4 regions of the Actinacidiphila sp. bgisy167 genome follow, and region 3 is predicted to be linked to each of the others. Evidence: riboswitches for the same ligand, from Rfam matches in the RefSeq annotation. Region 3 holds a riboswitch; each other region holds the start of a gene.
The links. A riboswitch is a leader RNA that binds a small molecule or an ion and turns the genes downstream of it on or off. The one in region 3 is predicted to bind cyclic di-AMP.
Positions count from the first base shown of each region.

Region 1 (5,167 bases), on a different contig from region 3:
GCGCTCTGACCGCGTTACCGCTCCGGCCCCGTCGCCGGCCTCGTTCCCGCCGGTCCCCGGCCGCGTTCCGGATTGCGGGCGGGGTGCGTCGAGAGGAGATTGGGCGGTAGGCGTGTCGGCGGGAGGCGGGAGGTTCCCATGCCGGTCCTGACGGAGGTCGAGTTTCCCGGTGTGACGGCCCTGCAGTACGAGGAAGCGAACCACCGCGCGGGGTTCGGGCCCGAGCATCCGCCCTCGGGTCTGCTCGCCCACGCCGCCGTGGTCACCAACGAGGGCCTGCGGCTGGTGAACGTCTGGCAGTCCACTCAGGCGCTCGAGTCCTTCATGGAGATCATGCTGCCGGCCGCCAAGGAGTCGGGCTTCCCGGAGCCGAGCGGGCCGCCGAGGATCTCGGAGCTCTACAACTTCGTCGTGCCCTAGCGTCCCGCAGCGCCTGGCGCTGACGCCCGGCGCTCGCGGGAGTCGGGAGGCGGATGCGGACCGGCGGCCCTGGGTGGCGGGGGGTGTCGCCAGGGCCGCCGGAGTTCGTGCGGTCGTTCACGGTCGACGGCCGGTGAACGCCGTCCGCAGCGCGGTCGGTACTGGGGTGGGTCCGGTGGGCGTTGCTCGCGCGTCGTCCCGTACCGGCCGCTCGCCTCAGACCGTGAGGCCCTTGCCGCGCAGCCAGCCCATCGGGCCGATCGGTTCGCCGCCGCCGGGGCGCACCTCGAAGTGCAGGTGGGGGCCGGTGACATTGCCCGTGGCGCCGACGCGGCCGATGGTGTCACCGGTGTTGACCTTGCCGGAGGTGACGATCATCGAGGAGAGGTGGCAGTACCAGAGCTCGGTGCCGTCGTCGAGGGTCAGGATGATGCGGTAGCCGTACGAGCCGGCCCAGCCGGCCGCGGTGATGGTGCCGCCGTGCACGGCCTTGACGGGGGTGCCGGTGGGGGCGGCGAAGTCCTGGCCTGTGTGGGTGTGGGCCCACAGCGAGCTGGACTCGCCGAAGCCGGCGGTCAGCGAGTACGAGGCGACCGGGAGCACGAAGCTCCTGGCGAGCTCGGCGAGGCGCTGGGCCTCCAGCTTCTTCGCCGCCTCCGCCGCGGCCTTCTTCTTGGCGGCCGCTTCGGCGCGGACCCGCTCCTCCGCGGCGGACTTGGCGGCCTTCGCCGTGGCCTCCTGCAGCGCGGCGGTCCTGGCGGCCCGATCGGCGGCCTGCCGCTGCTGCTGGGCCTGGTCGAGGATGCGGCTGCGCAGCACCTCGCCCGCGTCCGGGGTCAGGGCCTCGGCGACGACGGGCTCGGCTTCGGCGGCGCTGTCGTCGCCGACGAGCGCGCCCACGCCGGGCAGTCGGGACGCGTCGGGCAGGTGGGGCAGGGAGACGGCGAGCGGGTTCTTGCCCTCCGCGGTGGCGGCCCCTCCGACGCCCAGTACGGCCACGGCCGCGACCCCGAAGACAGCGGAACCGCGGCCCAGGGAGCGCTGCTTGGCGACGCGGTGCCGGCCGCGCACGGGGCCGGCGGACTCCTCCGTGGGGTTCCAGGGCTCGGCCTGCGGGCCCTCGTCGGGCGCGTCCTCGTGGAGCGCGCCCTCGTCGAGCGCGCCCTCGGTGCTCCGGGGGACGTCGGCCGCCTGGACGGTGCCGAAGGCCTCGATGTCCTCTGGCCGCGGTCCGGCGGCGGCCGGGGTCGCGGCGGCGGTCGCGGCGTATGTCTCGTACGCCCCGTGCCCGGCTCCGTCGTGCTGTGCGGGGACGGTGTCCTGAGGGGTCGTCGTCTCGGTGGGCGCCGTGGCGAGCCAGCCGGCGGCCATGTTCCACTCGCCGGTGTCCCAGCCGTCGATCGCGTTCTTCGTCGGCGGCGCCTGCTCGGCAGCCGGAGGGTTCCAGCCGGCGGCGATGTTCCACTCGGCGGTGTCCCACTCGGGGTACGCGGAGACGGAACCCTGCTGCTGTCCGGGTATGAGGGCAGGCTCGTTCGACGCCACGCGGGCGCACTCCTTTCCTTCCTTCTCGCCTACCGGGTTAGCTGACGGGTTCGGAGCAGGAAGGTCTCCTACGAGGGCCGCGAAGGCCCCCGATTCACCCCAGGAAGTGGTTCCCCGGTTCCCGCGGACGGGATTCGGCAAGCGCGCGGCGCCGCCCTGTCGGCGGCGGGACGACCGCGCTGCGTTATCGAACGTTAATAGAGGCGCCCGCCAATTCCAAGCCACTCTTGCGACTTCCTGACGGGAATCTATGGGGATAGACGCGACATAACAGGACATCGGGCTGCGACCGCCGTGACCAACGGGAAATGTGAGCGTACGTCAGTCGTTATGCGCAAGAGAGTGCCGCGCTTACGAGGAGTGATGCTCACCCCGGGCCCCGGCCGCCGAGGGCGCGCCCCAGACGGCTGTGGAGGCGCTCCGCCGAGGCGTCGGCGGAGCTGTGCGCGGCGAGCATTCCGTGCACTTCACGCTGCAGGACCCGGGTGAACGTGACGTAGTGCGCGGTCGCCGGACGGGCCCTGGCGGCCTGCAGCGCGCACCACAGCAGGGTCGTGTAACCGGGGGTCGCGGCGGTCGGCCGGGGCGAGGACTCCGAGCCGCGGCGCGTGGGGCGGTCGTAGAACCAGGCGCGCGGGTCGTGAGGATCGTCACAGTCGACGTCCCCGGCTCCGTACGCGGATCGCCGTGCGGGAGCGAAGCCGGCTTGCAGCAGTGCCTCTTGGGCGCTGCGTCCGGTCAGGAAACGGATCAGGTCCGAGGCGTCGCCGGGGCGGTCGCTGGTCGCCGCGACACCCAGGCTCTGCCCGCCGAGGGCCGCGACGCCCGGGAGCCGGGCCACGCCGAAGCGCACACCGGGGGCGAGGGCGGCGTCGAGCCGGTTGTAGGCGTAGGGCCAGTTGCGCATCAGCACACTGCGCCCCTCGGCGAACTGGGCGAGGGTGACCGACTCGTCGGCCTCGAGGGACTGCGGGTTGAGGTTGTTGGCGGCGGCCAGCCGGTTGAGCTCGTCCAGGCCCTCGCGCAGCGCGTCCTCGGTGCCCGTGTAGCGTCCGTCGCCGTCGACGAGTTCGACGCCCGCGGTCCACAGGGCTTCAAGGGTGTTGACGGTCAGGCCCTCGTACGCGCGCAGCTGGGTGGTGTAGGCGGCGTGGCCGAGCGGGCGGACGTCGGCGAGCAGGTCGCCGATCGTGGCGTAGCCGGACAGGTCCGCGGGGCGGCGGCCGGCCTTGGCGAGGTCGTCGGTGCGGTAGTAGAGCAGGCCGACGTCGGTGTTGAAGGGCACCGCGTACGTGCGGCCCTTCCAGCGGCCGGCGTCGGCGGCCTGGCGCAGGAAGTCCCCGTCGACGAGGGCGGGGTCGAGCGGACGCAGCAGCCCGCTGTCGGCGAACTCGGGGATCCAGCTGATGTCGAGATTGACGACGTCGTAGCTGGCGCTGCCGGACTGGAAGGCGCCGATCAGCTCGCTGCGCTGCTCGTCGGAGGCGGAGGGCAGCTCGACGAGCCGGGCGGGCCGGTCCGGGTTGCGGCGGTTCCACTCGTCGATCAGGCCGCGGCGGACGCCGGCTCGCCCGCCGGCGGTGAGGTCGGCGTCGCTGGCGACGACGAGCGGCCGGGAGGGGTCGGGGCGCGGCGGCGGGGCCGGGGCCGCGGTGGGGCCGATGCACGCCCCTGCCGCCAGCATGAGCAGGAAGCCCATGACGCTCCGCCGCCGGCTCCGCGAAGGCACGGCGGGACGCGGCAGCGCCGTGGCGTGCGGGTGCGGACGGGCGCCGCTCGCACCGCGGGGGGCCGGGGCTGTCATGACCCTCCCGTGGTGAGGCGGTCTATGGTCTCCGCGACCCGGTTCGGCAGATCCCGCGTGATCGCGAGGCACGCGCCGCCGTTCTCCGTCACCGCCTTGTTGAAGTGCAGCGAGCAGCCGTAGGCCTCCAGGGAGACCACCAGGACGGGGACGTCCGTGTCCGGCGGCTCCTCGCCGGCGCTGTCCTCGTCGTCGGTGATCAGGACGATCAGGGCGCCGGGGGAATCGGCCAGGGCCCGGGACCATTGGCGCAGGGCGGCGGCCACGGGGGCGTCGCGCTCGACGGAGGCCAGTTCGCGGATCGCGGCGTCCCGCGCGGCCGCGTCGTGCGCCCCGATGTCCAGGAGGGTGCGGCCGGGCACCGCGGCGATGCCGTAGCGGTAACCGGAGGCACGGGCCAGCACGGAGCGCACGAGCGGGATGTTGGCGCGGGAGTGGGAGGAGCTGGAGACGTCGACGGCGAAGAGGACGTCACGCCGGGTGCCGGCGGCCTCCCCGCCGGCACGCAGCGCGTCCTCGATGTCCTCGCGGGTCGGCGGCCGGCCGCCCGCCCGGGGGTCCGCGACGAAGACGGCGCTGTCCAGCGGGGTGTCGTCGGCCTCTTCCGTCCCGCTGACGTCGGTACGGAAGCCCTGTGCCGCGAGCGCCCGCTGCCCCGGGCGGGAGCCGAGCCACGCGCCGAGCCGGCGCACCGCCTCGGCGCGGTCGGCGCGGTCGGCCCGGCCGGTCTCCCACGTCACCGGTACGAAGGTGAGGCGCAGGGGCGGCACGTCGGAGGGGTAGTAGGCGGTGTAGGGGTCGGACTGGTTCCCCAGGCAGGGGGGACGGGATTCCAGGGTTGGGGTGACGAGCCCGGCCAGGGTGGACTCGGCGGTCAGCAGGGCCTGCTGGGTGCCGCCCCGTTCGACCAGCCAGGTGCGGGCGGAGCAGGCCAGTGCCCGGTCGTCCGCCGGGGGGACGGCGTCCGTGGTGACCCGGGTGCCGGGCCTCAGGTGCAGCAGCTGGTGCAGGGCCGCGTCCGAGGAGTGCGGTTCGGCGCTGCGGACTACCACGTCCTGCGCGTGGGCGGCGTCGACGAGTTGCTGCACGGTGCTGCCGGTGCGTTCGACTCCGTCCAGCGAGGTGGTCGTGGCGACCACCGCCGGGGAGTGCGCGAGGGTGACCGGCCTGCCGAGGGCGACGACGCTCTCCGGGCGCCGGGTCTCGGCGAGGACCCGGGTGACGGCGGTGCCGGCCGCCGGTATCCACACATCCGGGTGCGGCCCGACGTCCCGCAGCGGCATCGCGCAGTCCTCGCGGTCCTCGCCGTCTCCGCCGTCCGTGCTGCCCCCGTCCTCCGCGCCGCCCGCGCAGGCGCGTTCCGGCTCGGCCCAGGCGGCGGAGGAGCGGAAGGCGGCG
Region 1 is NZ_JBYIQP010000034.1:52,953-58,119, reverse strand. It holds gene AC3ET4_RS15790 (DUF6227 family protein) at 1-9, shown strand, start outside; gene AC3ET4_RS15785 (hypothetical protein) at 139-420, shown strand; gene AC3ET4_RS15780 (M23 family metallopeptidase) at 637-1,791, opposite strand; cyclic di-AMP (ydaO/yuaA leader) riboswitch at 1,977-2,115, opposite strand; gene AC3ET4_RS15775 (extracellular solute-binding protein) at 2,333-3,664, opposite strand; gene AC3ET4_RS15770 (caspase, EACC1-associated type) at 3,766-5,167, opposite strand, start outside.
Region 1: linked by a shared signal. The riboswitch ahead of AC3ET4_RS15780 (M23 family metallopeptidase) and the one ahead of AC3ET4_RS24660 (M23 family metallopeptidase) in region 3 are both predicted to bind cyclic di-AMP.

Region 2 (5,167 bases), on a different contig from region 3:
CAGTCGTACGCAGAGGGCCCGGTGGCGCCCCAGACGTAGGGCAGCCCGAGGGAGCCGTAGGCGAAGGAGACGGCGCGGGCGGCACGCGCGTTGGGGGCCGCGGCGGGCGCCAGACCGGTGCGGGAGGTGGCGCGCCCGGCCCGGGCCGGGTCGGCGGAGCCATGGCCCCCGGAGGAGAGCACCTCGGCGCGCTGGGCGGCGGTCAGCCGGTCGAGCAGTCGCCGCGCGGAGGCCAGGCGCTGTTCCACGGTGCGCTTGTGGCGGGCGAGTTCGGCGCGGCTGCCGCGCAGCTCGTCGATCTCGGCGGCGGCTTCGGCGCGCAACTGCTCGACGCCCCGCCGCTGGGCGGACAGGACGCGCAGCGCGGCGCTCTGGCGGCTGCTCATCCGGTCCAGCATGCCGGCGCGCTCCAGGTAGTCGCCGGGGGAGGAGTCGAGGGCCAGCTGGACTGCGGGGTCGAGGCCGCCGCTGCGGTACTGGGCGGTGGCGAGGGAGCCGAGGCCGTCGCGGGCGTCGCCTAGGCGTTCGGTCCTGCGGGCGAGTTCGTCCTGGAGCCGCTCGATCCGCTCGGTGGCCGTGTCCGCCTTCTCCTTCGCGCCGTTGTACCGCTCGGTGGCCTGCTCGGCCTCCTCGTAGAGCCGGTCCACCTCGGCCCTGGCCTCGTCCGTGGTCAGCCGGGGCTCCGCGTGCCCGGCCTCCCCGAACACCGTCACCGTTGCCGCGCCCGCCAGGGCGAGACCGACGGCGGTGCGCAGGGTCGTGCCTGCGGGTCCGCGTTCCTTGGGCCTTCTGTGCGACGCCACGCGCCGTGACTCCTTCCGGGCTGTTCCGTACACCCCCCGGCGGTCCGGCGGCGGGCGGACGGGGCGCCGTCCGCCGCCGGACCTTCGGCGGGGGCGGCCGTGCCGAGGACGGGGTCCTCACGGCAGTGGGGATCGGCCACCTGGGGCAGGACGCTAAACCGGGACGCCGCGGGGGAGCCGGGGAGTGTGCGGGACTGGTCCGATTCGGCCGCGGACTGCCCGTGGATGACCGCTGTTCGACGGGTGACCTGGTCACTTGCGGTCCGGCCGTGATCGATGCCGCGGAAGAGTCCGACCTCGGTGCGGGGCGCTGCTACGGGCTGGCTAGGGTCCTGAGCCATGGACGTACTCATCAACCTGATCGTCGGCCTGCACATCGTCGGCATCGCCGCCCTTCTCGGCGGCTTCCTCACCCAGATGAAGGCCATGGGCCGCGGCGAGGCCCGTTTCGTGCCGGGCATGCTGCACGGCGCGCTGACCATGCTGGTCACGGGCGCGCTGCTGGTCGGCCTCAACCAGGCCGACGACCAGCCGGTGAACAACATCAAGATCGGTGTGAAGCTCGCGATCCTGGTGGTCGTCCTCGGCCTGGTCTACGTCAAGCGGGACGAGGAGAAGGTGCCGGCGGCGGCCTTCGGCACCGTGGGCGCGCTGACCACCGCCAACATCTTCATCGCGGTGCTGTGGACCTGAGCCCGGCCGCGGCCGGCCGGGCGGGGGCTCAGGCCATCCGGGCGTAACCGTAGATCGGCATCTCCGTGATCGGGGCGATCTTCACCACGCTCCCGGTGTGGGGGGCGTGGATCATCTGGCCGCCGCCGATGTAGAGGCCGACATGGGTGATGTCGGAGTAGAAGAAGACCAGGTCACCGGGTTGCAGCTGGCTCGCGCTCACGCGGCTGCCGAAGTCGACCTGGTCGTAGGTGGTACGGGGGATCTTGACGCCCGCGGCGCCCCAGGCGGCCTGGGTCAGGCCCGAGCAGTCGTAGGAGTTGGGGCCGGTGGCCCCGTACACATAGGGCTTGCCCAGCTGCGCGCGCGCGAACGCGATCGCCGTGGCCGCCTTGGCGGCGTAGCTGCCGGACGCCGGTGGCGTCGAGCCCGTGGATCCGGTGGATCCGGTGGATCCGGTGGAGGAGCCGGCCTCCTTGGCGGCCTTCTCCCTGGCGGCGATCTCCGCGGCCTTCGCGGCCGCCTCCTCCTGGCGCTTCTTCTCCAGCGCCGCCAGCCGTGCCTTCTCCTGGGCGGTGAGGCTGTTCAGCAGCTTCTGCGCCGCGGCGAGCTTCTGTTTGACCGCGGTCTTCTCCGCGTTCAGCCGCTGCTGCGCCTCGGTGAGCTCGTGCAAACTCTCGACGGCCTCGGCGCGCCTGGCCGTCGTCTCGGCCTGTTCGGAGCGGAAGGTCTCCAGCGCGTGCTCCTGCTGTTCGGACAGGCGGTCCATCAGGTGCGCCTGCTCCAGGAACCCCTGGGGGTCGGAAGTGAGCAGGAACGTCGCCGTGCCGTCCAGACCGCCGCTGCGGTACTGCGCCGCGGCGTACTCGCCGATGGTGCGGCGGGCGGCGTTCAGCGTCTCGGTCTTGCGGGCCACCTGGTCCAGCAGCGCGTCGGCGCGTGCGCGCTGCCGCTGTGTCTGCTCCTTGGCGCCGTTGTAGCGCTCGGTGGCGGCCTCAGCCTGGTGGCGGAGCGTGTCGACCTGGGCCTTGACCTCGGTGATCGAGGGCTTGTCCGGTGAGGCGGGGGCCGCGCTCGCGCTTTCGCCGAAGAGGGTGACGGTCGCCAGTGCGGCGGTCGTGAGTCCCACCGCGGCCCGGGGGCCGGGGACGGTCAGCGGATGCGGGCGCGGCTTGCGGTGCGTCGCCAAGTCTGGCGGCTCCTTCCGTGGACCGCCTACCGGGTTAGCTGTCGGGTTCGGGCTTCGGAAGGCCGCCCTACGGTGCGTACGGGCGCACACTGCGCTCGTACGGACCGATTCACCCCAAGGTCGTTCGGGTCCCCGGCTCCGGCGGTCGCCGGACTCAGCGGAGGCGGCCCGTGACGGCACGGTCGCCGCCGCTGGAGCGGACCGCCTGATCCGGCACGGTAGTCACTGCGGGGGCCCCTGGGAACCCTGGTGTTCGAATTGTCCGCAATCATTTCGTGACCTTCACCTTCCCCGGACGGTTCCCGGAGGCTGCGGACCGGGCCCGCGGGGCCGTGTCCGGCGGTCAACGCGCCCAAGGGGGCCGGGCTCGGGCAAGGCGGGCAACGCTGTCCGCCGCACGGCCTAGACTCGGGAGGCGATGAGCAGCCTCTTTGACGACAGCTTCCTGGCCGGCCTCGAACCGAGGGAGGGGGAGCCCCCGCCGCCTCCCGAGGAAGAGCCGGACACGGTCCCCGACGACCTCTTCGAGGGGCGCTTCGACGCGCCCGTCGACCGGGACGCGTACTACCGGGACGGGGCCCCGCGCCCGGCCCTCGATCCGGCCGCGCTGCTCGAGGGGCTCAACGAGCAGCAGCGCGCCGCCGTCGAGCACACCGGTTCCCCGCTGCTCATCGTCGCCGGCGCGGGCTCCGGCAAGACCCGGGTGCTCACCCACCGCATCGCGTACCTGCTGGGCGCCCGCAAGGTGCACCCCGGCCAGATCCTGGCGATCACCTTCACCAACAAGGCGGCCGGGGAGATGAAGGAGCGCGTCGGGCAACTGGTCGGCCCGCGCGCCAATGTGATGTGGGTCTCCACCTTCCACAGCGCGTGCGTCCGCATCCTGCGCCGGGAGTCCAAGCGGCTCGGCTTCACCTCCAGCTTCTCGATCTACGACGCGGCCGACTCCAAGCGCCTGATGGCCCTGGTCTGCCGCGACCTGGACCTGGACCCCAAGCAGTTCCCGCCGAAGTCCTTCAGCGCCAAGGTCTCCAACCTCAAGAACGAGCTCATCGACGAGGAGACCTTCGCCGGCCAGGCCGAGAACGCCTTCGAGAAGAAGCTCGCCGAGGCCTACGCGATGTACCAGTCGCGGCTGCGCGAGGCCAACGCGCTCGACTTCGACGACATCATCATGACCACGGTCAACCTGCTCCAGGCCTTCCCTGACGTGGCCGAGCACTACTGGCGCCGCTTCCGGCACGTCCTCGTCGACGAGTACCAGGACACCAACCACGCCCAGTACACCCTGGTGCGCGAGCTGGTCGGCACCGGGGACGCGGGCGAGGGCGAGGAGCCCGCCGAGCTGTGCGTGGTCGGTGACGCCGACCAGAGCATCTACGCCTTCCGCGGCGCGACCATCCGCAACATCCTCCAGTTCGAGGAGGACTACCCGCAGGCCCGCACCATCCTGCTGGAGCAGAACTACCGCTCCACCCAGAACATCCTGACCGCCGCCAACGCCGTCATCGAGCGCAACGCCTCCCGCCGGCCGAAGAACCTCTGGACCGAAGCCGGGCAGGGCCCGGTCATCACCGGCTATGTCGCCGACCAGGAGCACGACGAGGCGCAGTTCATCGCCGACGAGATCGACCGGCTCACCGACGCCGGGGACGCCCGTCCCGGCGACGTCGCCGTCTTCTACCGGACCAACGCGCAGTCCCGTGTCTTCGAAGAGGTCTTCATCCGCGTCGGCCTGCCCTACAAGGTCGTCGGCGGGGTCCGCTTCTACGAGCGCAAGGAGGTCCGGGACGTCCTGGCCTACCTGCGCGTGCTGGCCAACCCCGAGGACACCGTCCCGCTGCGCCGCATCCTGAACGTGCCCAAGCGCGGCATCGGGGAGCGCGCCGAGGCGATGGTCGACGCTCTCGCCGCGCGCGAGCGCATCTCCTTCGCCGCCGCGCTGCGCCGGGTCGACGAGGCCTTCGGCATGGCCGCCCGCTCGGTCAACGCCGTCAAGCGGTTCAACGAGCTGCTGGAGGAGCTGCGCACGGTCGTGGACTCCGGCGCCGGCCCCGCCACCGTCCTGGAGGCCGTGCTGGAGCGCACGGGCTATCTGGCGGAGCTGCAGGCATCCACCGACCCGCAGGACGAGACCCGCATCGAGAACCTCCAGGAACTCGCCGCGGTGGCCCTGGAGTTCGAGCAGGAGCGCACCGACGAGGAGCCCGGCACGCTCGCCGAGTTCCTGGAGCGCGTCGCGCTGGTCGCCGACTCCGACCAGATCCCGGACGACGACGAGGGCGGCGGCGTCATAACGCTGATGACGCTGCACACCGCCAAGGGCCTGGAGTTCCCCGTGGTCTTCCTGACCGGCATGGAGGACGGGGTCTTCCCGCATATGCGCGCGCTCGGCCAGACCAAGGAGCTGGAGGAGGAGCGGCGGCTCGCCTACGTCGGCATCACCCGGGCGCGGCAGCGGCTGTATGTGACCCGGTCCACCATGCGCAGCGCCTGGGGCCAG
Region 2 is NZ_JBYIQP010000043.1:16,223-21,389, forward strand. It holds gene AC3ET4_RS17755 (C40 family peptidase) at 1-803, opposite strand, end outside; gene AC3ET4_RS17760 (hypothetical protein) at 1,143-1,496, shown strand; gene AC3ET4_RS17765 (C40 family peptidase) at 1,525-2,664, opposite strand; cyclic di-AMP (ydaO/yuaA leader) riboswitch at 2,673-2,834, opposite strand; gene pcrA (DNA helicase PcrA) at 3,083-5,167, shown strand, end outside.
Region 2: linked by a shared signal. The riboswitch ahead of AC3ET4_RS17765 (C40 family peptidase) and the one ahead of AC3ET4_RS24660 (M23 family metallopeptidase) in region 3 are both predicted to bind cyclic di-AMP.

Region 3 (5,167 bases):
GACGTCCTCGGCGGAGTTGAGGACGCCGAACGCGTTGGGGCCGATGACGCGCATGCCGTACGCGAGGGCCTGCCGTACCAGGGCGCGCTGCCTGCGGCGGCCCTCGGCGCCGGACTCGGCGTAGCCGGAGGAGATCACCAGCAGGCCGAGGACGCCGTGCCGCCCGCAGGCGTCGACCACCTCGGCGACCTCGTCCGCCGGGACGGCGATCACTGCGAGGTCGACACGGTCGGCAATCTCGGCGACGGAGCGGTGGGCGGGGACGCCTTCGGGTTCGAGCGTGCGCAGGTCCTGGAGGAAGGAGCGGTTCACGGCATGGACGCGGCCGGTGTAGCCGCCCGCGACGATGTTGCGGAGCACTCCCCGGCCCACACCGCCGGGCCTGCGGCCGGCGCCGATGACGGCGACCGAGGCGGGGGCGAGCAGTCGCTGCACCGAGCGGGCCTCGGCCCGCTGCTCGCGGGCGCGCATGACGGCGAGGGACCGCTCGGTGGGCTCGAGGTCGAGTTCGAGCCGGACGACGCCGTCGGTGAAGCTGCGCTGCTGGGTGTAGCCCGCGTCGGTGAAGACCTTGATCATCTTCTGGTTGGCCGGGAGGACTTCGGCGACGAAGCGGCGGATGCCCCGCTCCCGGGCCACCGCGGCGATGTGCTCCAGCAGTGCGGAGGCCACGCCGCGGCCCTGGTGCGCGTCCTGGACCAGGAAGGCCACCTCGGCCTCGCCGTCGTCGGTGCGGTCGTAGCGCACGGTCGCGATGAACTCGCCGCCGACCAGGGCCGCCAGGCCGACGCGGTCGCGGTAGTCGTGGTGGGTGAAACGGTGCACGTCCCGGTCGGAGAGCCGGGGGTAGGGCGCGAAGAAGCGGTAGTACTTGGACTCGTCCGAGACCTTCTCGTAGAAGCTCACCAGCCGTTCCGCGTCGTCCGGCGCGATGGGCCGGACGTGGGCGGCCCCACCGTCGCGCAGGACCACGTCCGCCTCCCAGTGGACCGGGTAGTCGCGCTGCGCGTCGGACGGCGTCGTCATGGCCCCAGCGTACGGGCCCCCGTTCGCCGCGGGACGGGTGCGACGATGAGAGGACGGACCGGTGTCCGAGACATGGCAGACTGGTCTAGACCTCCTAGGAACGATCCGAAGGGCAACACCATGGCTGAGCGCCGCGTCACCGTCGGCTGGGCCGAGGGCCTGCACGCACGTCCTGCTTCGATCTTCGTCCGCGCGGCCACCGCCCTGGGCGTGCCCGTCACCATCGCGAAGGCGGACGGCGCCCCCGTCAACGCCGCCTCGATGCTCGCCGTACTGAGCCTGGGTGTGGCCGGCGGCGAGGAGGTCGTGCTCGCTTCCGACGCCGATGGCGCGGACACCGCCCTGGACAGCCTGGCCAAGCTCGTCTCCGAAGGGCTGGACGAGCTTCCCGAGACCGTCTGACACCTCGCGCGGGCGACGGCATACGGCACCCGAGGCGGCCCGGGGGAAATTCGACTGAATTTCCCCCGGGCCGCCTCTCCGTCTTGGTGTTCACATTCCGCGCAGCGCACGCCGCCATACGCAGGAAAGCATTCGGGCGCCATTCTCCGATTCTTATACGGCACTTCTGTTAAATCCGGCCGCTCGAAGTGTGTACGGCGTGTTTCCGATTCCTCACCGGGCCGCGGCGCCGCGGCCCGTGCTCTGCGGACGCCGCAGCCGGTGCTCCGCCGCGGCCCGCTCCACATGGGCCGCCGTCAGCCGCCGGGCCCGCTCGGCGTCGCCACGCGCCACGGCGTCCACGAGCGCGCCGTGCTCCTCCCACGACTCCACGGCGCGCCCTGGGTTGTCCACCGCGTACACCCAGGCGATCTTGTGCCGCAGCTGGGTCAGCAGCGCCACCAGGGTAGGGCTGCCGGAGGCCTGGGCCAGCGTCTCGTGGAACCAGCCGTCCAGCGCGGGCAGATCCGACAACTGCCGCCGCAGCGCACGCTCCTGCCCCAGCCGGACGAGTCCGCGCAGCACCTTCACATGCGATTCGGTACGCCGCTGCGCCGCTCGCGCGACGCCCAGCGGCTCCAGCAGGGCCCGGATGTCCAGCAGGTCGGCGGCCTCCTGCTCGGTCGGCTCGGCGACGGACGCCCCGGCGTGCCGGCGGGTCTGCACGAAGCCCTCGGACTCCAGGGTGCGCAGCGCCTCGCGCACCGGCACCCGGGACACCCCGTAGCGCTTGGCCAACTGCTCCTCGGTCAGCCGGCTCCCCGGTGCGAAGAACCCGCTGACGATGTCCTCACGGATCGCCGTACACACCGTCCGGGTCGAAATCCGGGGGCTTGCACCGCCGGTCCCGTTCACGTCCGACCCCATATCGCAGGTTCCTTTCGGTGCGCGCCGACGTCCCTTAATCCCCGTGCAACGGCGGAGTCGGCCTTTCTGCCGAGACTCTATTCCAGAACGGCGCCGGTACCGATGGCCGCCCTGAATTCATGGCGTATTTTTGGACACATCGGCGGCCGGCGGAACCGGTATGGCGAAGGCCCCGGCGGGGGAACCGGGGCCTTCGTGTGGGGGGAGGGGGATGGCTCAGATGCGGACGCCCTTGGAGCGCAGATACGCCAGCGGATCCACGTCGGAACCGTAGGACGGGGCCCTGCGGGCCTCGAAGTGCAGGTGCGGCCCGGTGACGTTGCCGGTGGCGCCCGACAGGCCGATCTGCTGGCCCGCGAAGACCCGCTGGCCCACGGACACGCGCAGCGACGAAAGGTGGCCGTACTGGGTGTACATGCCGTCCGCGTGGCGGATGACGACGTTGTTGCCGTACGAGCCGCCCCAGCCGGCCTCGACGACGGTGCCCGCACCGGCGGCGTGCACGGGAGTGCCGACGGGGACCACGAAGTCCACGCCGGTGTGGTGGCCGGAGGACCACAGGCCGCTGGCCGCGTGATAGGGGGTGCCGATAGCTCCGGCGACCGGCAGCATCCAGCCGCCAAGGGTGCCGCGGCCCGACGCGGCGCTGCGCGACGCGTGCCGCGCGGCGCGCTCCCGTGCCGCCTTGGCCGCGGCCTCCTTGGCAGCCCGCACGCGAGCGGCCCGCTCGGCCTGTACGACCTGGGCGTCGTGGCGCTTCTGCGCGACCACGGCGGCCCGGTGCTGGGCCGACGCCTGGTCGGCGAGCTGGGTGGCGAGGTCCCCGGCGACAGCGGCGCAGCGGGCGAAGGCCGAACCCTCGGTCCCGGCGTCGGCGGCCGCGGCGGGCCCGACGAACGCACCGGTGGTGGCGGTGGTCAGCGCGGCGGCGCCGGCCAGGGCGGAGCGTATGGAGATCGACGCCATGGGCAGGCGGAATCCTTTCCTTCCTTCTCGCCTACCGGGTTAGCTGACGGGTTCGGAGCAGGAAGGTCTCCTACGGACGGCGCGGGCCGCCCGATTCACCCCAGGGACGACACAGGTGGGTCCCCGGCTCCCCAGGCTCACGCCCGACGGGGACTCGGCGATCGTTGCTCCGGTGCCGCGGGAGGCGGCTGCTTCCGCCGGGCAACCCGAGGACGTTATCCGGGCGTTGCTCCCGACTCCAAAAAAATCCGGCGATGTGTGCGACATGCCACACCGGACGTCAACCGATCACAACCGGTCGCAACCGTCCGCAATGCCGCCTCATCCCGCTCCTCACGCTCCTCGGAGGCCGGCTCCCCGGGAGGCAGCAGCGCCCTCGGGGAGCGTTCTCGCGAAGCGCCGGCCCGGCGGCGACCGCGCGAGGCAGTCATGTGACCGCTGCCACAGGAGCGGCGTGGCCGTCCGGGCCCGGCGGCGGCGCCTTGTGCGTACGGTCACGGGATGACCACGACACCAGCGGCGGTCACCGACGCCGCCCGCGCCGCCGAGGACTTCCTGCGCGCCTTCCACGACCGGATGCCCGGCCTGCAGTCGAAGGGGACCGAGGCCGCCCCCACCCGCGACGGCCGGACCGGTTACGAGGTGCTGGCCGAGCGCGTCGCGGGCGCCCGGCGGGTCCTGGACCTCGGCTGCGCGGACGGCGCCCTGCTGGAACTGCTCGCCGGGCGCGGCGCCGAAACGGCGGCGTCGACCTGTCGGAGGGCGAGCTCACCCTCGCCCGCCGTCGGCCCGGGCTGGCCGGCGCCGTCCTGCGGCAGGGCCGTGCCCAGGAGCTGCCCTTCGCCGACGCCTCGTTCGACGCCGTGGTCAGCCACATGGCCCTGATGCTGATGGCGGACCCCGACCAGGTGGCTGCCGAGGCGGCGCGGGTGCTCGCACCGGGCGGCACCTTCGCGGTCGCCGTCGGCGGCGGGCCCGTCCCCGGCGAGGCCGTGGAGCTCTTCCTGGACGTGGCTCGGCCGTTCTGGGCGGCGGCGCCGGAGCGGCGCATCCCGCGGCTGGGCGACCGCAGGACACGGACCCGGGAGGGGCTCGACGGGCTCCTCGCGCCGCTCGGTTTCGCGCCACTGTCCTGGGAGACGGTCGTCATCGGCATGGACGGGACACCGGAGGAGGTCTGGTCGAGCCTCACCGGGGTCTTCTACGACATGGAGGCGCTGGACGAGGAGCGGACCGCGGAGCTGCGCGCCCTTTTCCTGGACCGGGTCGCGGGCCTGACCGGAGCCGGCGGACGCGTTCCGTGCGGCACGCGCATCAACGTGGCGACGGCCCGGCTGGCCCGCTGAACGGGTACGGGCGCGCCGCGGCCCCGGGCGCCGCGAGGGCGCCCGGGGCCGCGGCTGGCAGGTCCGTCAGTTGCCCGTGACGACCTCGACCGGGCCGATGCCCAGCTCGCGGACCGGGTCCGCGATGACGGAGGCGTCGCCGACCAGGACGACCACGAGCCGGTCCAGCGGGAAGGCGTTGACGGCCGCGGCCGTCGCCTCGACCGTGCCGGTGGCGGCCAGGCGCTCGTAGAGCCGCGCCTGGAAGTCGTCCGGCAGGGACTGCTCGACCTGGTCGGCGTAGGTGCCGGCCACCGCCGAGGCGGTCTCGTAGCGCAGCGGGGCGACGCCCACCAGGTTCTGCACGGCGGCGTCGCGCTCCTCGTCGGTCAGGCCCTGCGCCGCCAGGGTGCGCAGCACCTGCCAGGTGTCGGCCAGCGCGGGCGCGGTGACGTCGGTCGCCACGGACCCGGTGATGCCGAGCAGCGAGACGCCGGTGCCTTCCGGCGTGGAGAGCAGCACCTGCCCGAAGGCCCGGACAC
Region 3 is NZ_JBYIQP010000078.1:23,394-28,560, forward strand. It holds gene AC3ET4_RS24645 (bifunctional acetate--CoA ligase family protein/GNAT family N-acetyltransferase) at 1-1,026, opposite strand, end outside; gene AC3ET4_RS24650 (HPr family phosphocarrier protein) at 1,147-1,428, shown strand; gene AC3ET4_RS24655 (GntR family transcriptional regulator) at 1,642-2,334, opposite strand; gene AC3ET4_RS24660 (M23 family metallopeptidase) at 2,551-3,300, opposite strand; cyclic di-AMP (ydaO/yuaA leader) riboswitch at 3,315-3,470, opposite strand; gene AC3ET4_RS24665 (class I SAM-dependent methyltransferase) at 3,555-4,646, shown strand; gene AC3ET4_RS24670 (M16 family metallopeptidase) at 4,713-5,167, opposite strand, start outside.

Region 4 (5,167 bases), on a different contig from region 3:
GGTACTCTCCAGCTGGACCCAGACCAGCGCCTCCAGCTACAACGCCTGGTCGTCCGCCCGCGCCAACCAGGGCGCCTGGGCTGCCTACGGCTTCGACTGGTCCACCGACTACTGCAGCAGCTCCCCGGACAACCCCTTCGGCTTCCCGTTCCAGAACTCCTGTGCCCGCCATGACTTCGGCTACCGCAACTACAAGGCGATGGGTGCCTTCTCGGCCAACAAGAGCCGGCTCGACAGCGCCTTCTACGAGGACCTGAAGCGTGTGTGCGCCAATTACAGCGGCGCCACCAACACCGCCTGCAACAGCACCGCCTGGACGTACTACCAGGCGGTCAAAGCCTTCGGCTGATCTCTGGAACACGGCGGCCCGGCACCGGGAGCTCCGGTGCCGGGCCGCTTCCGCGGTGCCGGGTCAGCCGACCGTGCCGGACTTGGCGATCTCGACGCGGGCGCTGGTGGCGCCGGTGCGCGAGCCGAGCGACTCGATCTTCTTGACGACGTCCATGCCCTCGACGACCTCGCCGAAGACCACGTGCTTGCCGTCGAGCCAGTCGGTGACGATCGTGGTGATGAAGAACTGCGAGCCGTTGGTGTTCGGGCCCGCGTTGGCCATGGAGAGCTGGCCAGGCTTGGTGTGCTTGAGCTGGAAGTTCTCGTCGGCGAACTTCTCGCCGTAGATGCTCTTGCCACCGGTGCCGTTGCCGGCGGTGAAGTCGCCTCCCTGGAGCATGAAGTCGGGGATCACGCGGTGGAAGTGCGAGCCCTCGTAACCGAAGCCGTGCTCGCCGGTGGCGAGCTCACGGAAGTTCCGCGCGGTCTTGGGGACCACGTCGTCAAACAGGGTGAACACGATCCGCCCGGCGGGTTCGCCGTCGATCGTGATGTCGAAGAACACGTCGTTGCTGTTCATGCCCCCATTTTCGCATCCGGCGCCCCGGAGTCCCGACGCGGCCCGCGGAAACGGGTTTGACCGGGGCCCGGACGGCACAGCAGCATCCGGTGCATGCCCGAACCCGTGATCCTGGACGGCAGGCACGTCCGCCTGGAGCCGCTGCGCGCCTCCCATACGGACGGCCTGCTGCGCGCCGCCACCGAGTCCCGCGACACCTACGCCTACACCCAGGTGCCGGACGATCACGAGGCGATGGCGCGCTATGTGGAGCAGGCTCTCCAGGAGCAGGCGTCCGGAACCGCGCTTCCCTTCGCCGTGCGGGATGTACGGCGCGACATGCTGGTCGGCTCCACCCGCTTCCTCGACCTCGGCTACTGGACGTCCGACTCCGCCTCCGCGGGCCGCTCCGCGCCCTGCGGCGGCGCGGCGCCGACCGTCGCCGAGATCGGCAGCACGTGGCTCGCCGCCTCCGTCCAGCGCACCCCCTGCAACACCGAGGCGAAGCTGCTGCTCTCCCACGCCTTCGACGTCTGGGGTGTGCTCCGCGTCACCTTGAAGACCGACGCGCGCAACACGCGCTCCCGCACCGCGATCGAGCGGATCGGCGCCCGCTTCGAGGGAATCCGCCGCGCCCATACCCGCGCAGTCGACGGGACCGTCCGCGACAGCGCGTACTACTCGGTCCTCGCCGAGGAGTGGCCCGGCGTCCGCGCCGCGCTCAAGGCCCGCCTTCGCTGAACACGCACCGACGCGTACGGGCCGGCCCCAGCGGGGACCGGCCCGTGCTCGCGGAGAGGCCGACTACGGGATGCGCACACCGGCCTCCGCCGAGAGGCGGTCGACCTCGGCCAGCTCGTCCGCGGTGAGCGGGCCCGCTTCGAGGGCGGCGAGGTTCTGGTCGAGCTGGGTGACGCTGCTCGCGCCGATGAGCACGGAGACGACCCGGGGGTCGCGCAGCACCCAGGTCAGGGCCATCTGCGCCAGGGTCTGGCCGCGCTCCCCGGCGAGCTTGTTGAGCGCGTGCAGGAAGGCGAGCTTGCGTTCGGTCAGGGTGTCGCGCTTGAGGAAGTGTCCGAGCGCCATCCGGGAGTCGGCGGGGACGCCGTCGAGGTAGCGGTCGGTGAGCTGGCCCTGGGCGAGCGGCGAGTAGGCGATGAGGGCGGTGCCGGTGTCGCCGACGGCGTCCAGGACGCCGTCCTCCGGGTCGCGCTGGAGGATGCTGTAGGCGGCCTGGTGGATCAGCAGCGGTGTGCCCAGCTCGCGCAGGATCTCCGTCGCGCGGCGGTGTGCCTCGGCCGGGTAGTTGGAGATGCCGGCGTAGAGGGCCTTGCCCTGCCGTACCGCGGAGTCCAGGGCGCCCATGGTCTCCTCCAGGGGCGTGTCCGGGTCGAAGCGGTGCGAGTAGAAGACGTCCACGTAGTCCAGACCCATGCGGCCCAGGGACTGGTCGAGCGACGACAGAAGGTACTTGCGGCTGCCCCATTCGCCGTACGGACCGGGCCACATGTCGTAACCCGCCTTGGTGGCGATGAAGAGCTCGTCGCGGTACGGGCGGAAGTCCTGGGCGAAGAGCGTGCCGAAGTTCGCCTCGGCCGAGCCGGCGGGCGGGCCGTAGTTGTTGGCCAGGTCGATGTGGACGACCCCGCGGTCGATGGCGCGGCGCAGCACGGCGCGCTGGTTCTCCAGCGGAGACGTGTCGCCGAAGTTGTGCCACAGACCCAGGGACACGACGGGCAGCAGGACCCCGCTGCGCCCGGTCCTGCGGTATTCCATCGAGGCGTAGCGGTCGTCAGCGGCGAGGTAGGGCACGCGAGGGCTCCCAGGCGATGTGAGAAATTGTGCGGGATTGGGAGGCTACGCCGCTCAATCGGTGCTGTCACGTCCGGTTTCGGGGCTTCGAGCGCTGCCGGCCCGCCCTTCTCGCCTCCCTGCGGGGGTGGTTGTGGCGCAGGCCACATCGTGCACCGTTCCGGCGGCGAGCGCGGCGGGAATCGCCGGGCGTCCTCGACGGTTGGCCCCCGAGGGGCGTTGCTCCGGGCGAGCCCTCAGGCGCGGGCGCTCGGGGGCGGGTTGGGCCGCGACGCATCCTCCTTATCGGGCATTGATGCCCTTAATTGGACATATGCGCCTACGGGGCGCCCGGGGAGTGCCGCGGCGTGATGGGTGTCACGCGCCGGACACGCTGCGCAGGCGGCAGGCGACGGGCCGTCCCGGGTGGTCGATCGTTTTCACCCCGCGATATCAGCCGATTACTGTGGGCCAGTCCGTCACCTACGGAGAGCGGACGCTTATCACGTAACGTCACAGAAGCAATTGATCGACTTGCGGTGTGCCGTGAGGCGTGATTCAGCTCCTTGCTCCGGAACTATTCCGTCGTTTAGCTTCCAGACCTCGCAGGACAAATGCCTGCGAGATTCTTCCGGGTGGAACGCCTAGTCCTGCCGCTGCCCGGACGCCGGATGACAAGACCGCACGGCAGGAGCGGGGGACCCAGGTAGTTGCCGTTCCCGTTGGTCTCGGGACGGCTAGGGGTGAAGTCGCAGCGACATGCCTTTATTTGGCGTGCCCATATGCGGCCGGGCATCTCCAGTCCGAACCCGACAGCTTACCTCGCAGGCGTCGGAGAGGAATTCGGCATGCCCGGTAAGGGAAAGCACCGTCGCCCGCGGAACACCCGCATCACCCGAATCAGCGCACTGGCCGGCACCACCGGAGCGGCCGTGGCGCTCCCCATCGTCGGGGCCACCGGCGCCCACGCCGCTCCTGTCGGCGTCTGGGACAAGGTCGCGGCCTGCGAGAGCACCAACAACTGGTCCATCAACACCGGCAACGGCTTCTACGGCGGCCTGCAGTTCACCCAGAGCACCTGGGCCGGCTTCGGCGGCACGAAGTACGCCCCGCGCGCCGACCTCGCGACCAAGGCGCAGCAGATCGCCGTCGCCGAGAAGGTTCTCGCGACCCAGGGCCCGCAGGCCTGGCCCGTGTGCGGCCCCAAGGCCGGTCTGACCAAGGCGATGGCCAACCCGTCGGCCACCCCGCAGAGCGTCGCGGGAGCCGCCGCCAAGCCGGTCGTCAAGGCCGTCAAGTCCGCCCCCGCGAAGAGGGCCGAGGCGCCCAAGAGCGCCGGCGGCTCCTACCGCGTCGTCGGCGGTGACACCCTCTCCAAGATCGCGAAGTCCCAGTCGGTCGAGGGCGGCTGGCAGGAGCTGTACGCGGACAACAAGCCGGTCATCGGCGGCAACCCGAACCTGATCTACCCGGGCCAGGTCCTGTCCCTGGGGGAGAAGGCCACCGCCAAGACCGCGGCGGCGACCGCCAAGGCCGCGAAGGCCGCCCCGGCCGCGGCCCCTGCCGCCAGCGCCTCCGGCTACACCGCCCCCCTCGACCGTGTCACCCTGGGCACCCCTTACCACCGGGCCGGCGCCATGTGGTCCAAGGGCTACCACACCGGCGTCGACTTCATCGCCTCGACCGGCACCAAGGTGAAGTCGATCGCCGCCGGCACCGTGGTCTCCGCGGGCTGGGGCGGTTCGTACGGCAACCAGGTCGTCGTCAGGCACGCCGACGGCCGGTACTCGCAGTACGCCCACCTGTCCGCGCTGTCGGTCTCGGCCGGCCAGCGGGTCTACGCCGGTCAGCAGCTGGGCCTGTCGGGCGCCACCGGCAACGTGACCGGTCCGCACCTGCACTTCGAGATCCGCACCACGCCCGACTTCGGCTCCGACATCGACCCGGTGGCGTACCTGCGCGCCCACGGCGTCACGATCTGACCGGTCCACCGACCGAAACGGTCGACTGACCGGTCGTCATCCGGCGGTATCCGTGCCCTGTTCCCCGTCTCCTGGGGAGCAGGGCACATGCCTTTGGTCTGTGACCGAAAATGGACCGAATATTTTCACCTCTTGTTTCCTCTTGAACGGCTGATCAGTAGCCTCTGTCGCACCTGGCCGTGGATACGGCCGGGCTCCCCGAGTCGCCGAGGAGCTGGAACAGTGATGGAGCGTCCCGCCTGGGCCCCCCAGGGCATCGATCTTTCCGTGCCCAGCGTGTCCCGCATCTACGACTACTATCTGGGCGGCTCCCACAACTTCGAGGTCGACCGGGAGGCCGGGCGGCGAGCCATCGCGGCCTTCCCGGGGCTGCCGAAGATCATGCAGGCCAACCGGGCGTTCATGCGCAGGGCCGTGCGCTTCGCCGTCGACGAGGGCATCACCCAGTTCCTCGACATCGGCTCCGGCATCCCCACCTTCGGCAACGTCCACGAGGTCGCCCAGG
Region 4 is NZ_JBYIQP010000029.1:51,631-56,797, reverse strand. It holds gene AC3ET4_RS14315 (phospholipase) at 1-349, shown strand, start outside; gene AC3ET4_RS14310 (peptidylprolyl isomerase) at 413-910, opposite strand; gene AC3ET4_RS14305 (GNAT family N-acetyltransferase) at 1,004-1,630, shown strand; gene AC3ET4_RS14300 (aldo/keto reductase) at 1,694-2,701, opposite strand; cyclic di-AMP (ydaO/yuaA leader) riboswitch at 3,336-3,526, shown strand; gene AC3ET4_RS14295 (transglycosylase family protein) at 3,529-4,662, shown strand; gene AC3ET4_RS14290 (SAM-dependent methyltransferase) at 4,888-5,167, shown strand, end outside.
Region 4: linked by a shared signal. The riboswitch ahead of AC3ET4_RS14295 (transglycosylase family protein) and the one ahead of AC3ET4_RS24660 (M23 family metallopeptidase) in region 3 are both predicted to bind cyclic di-AMP.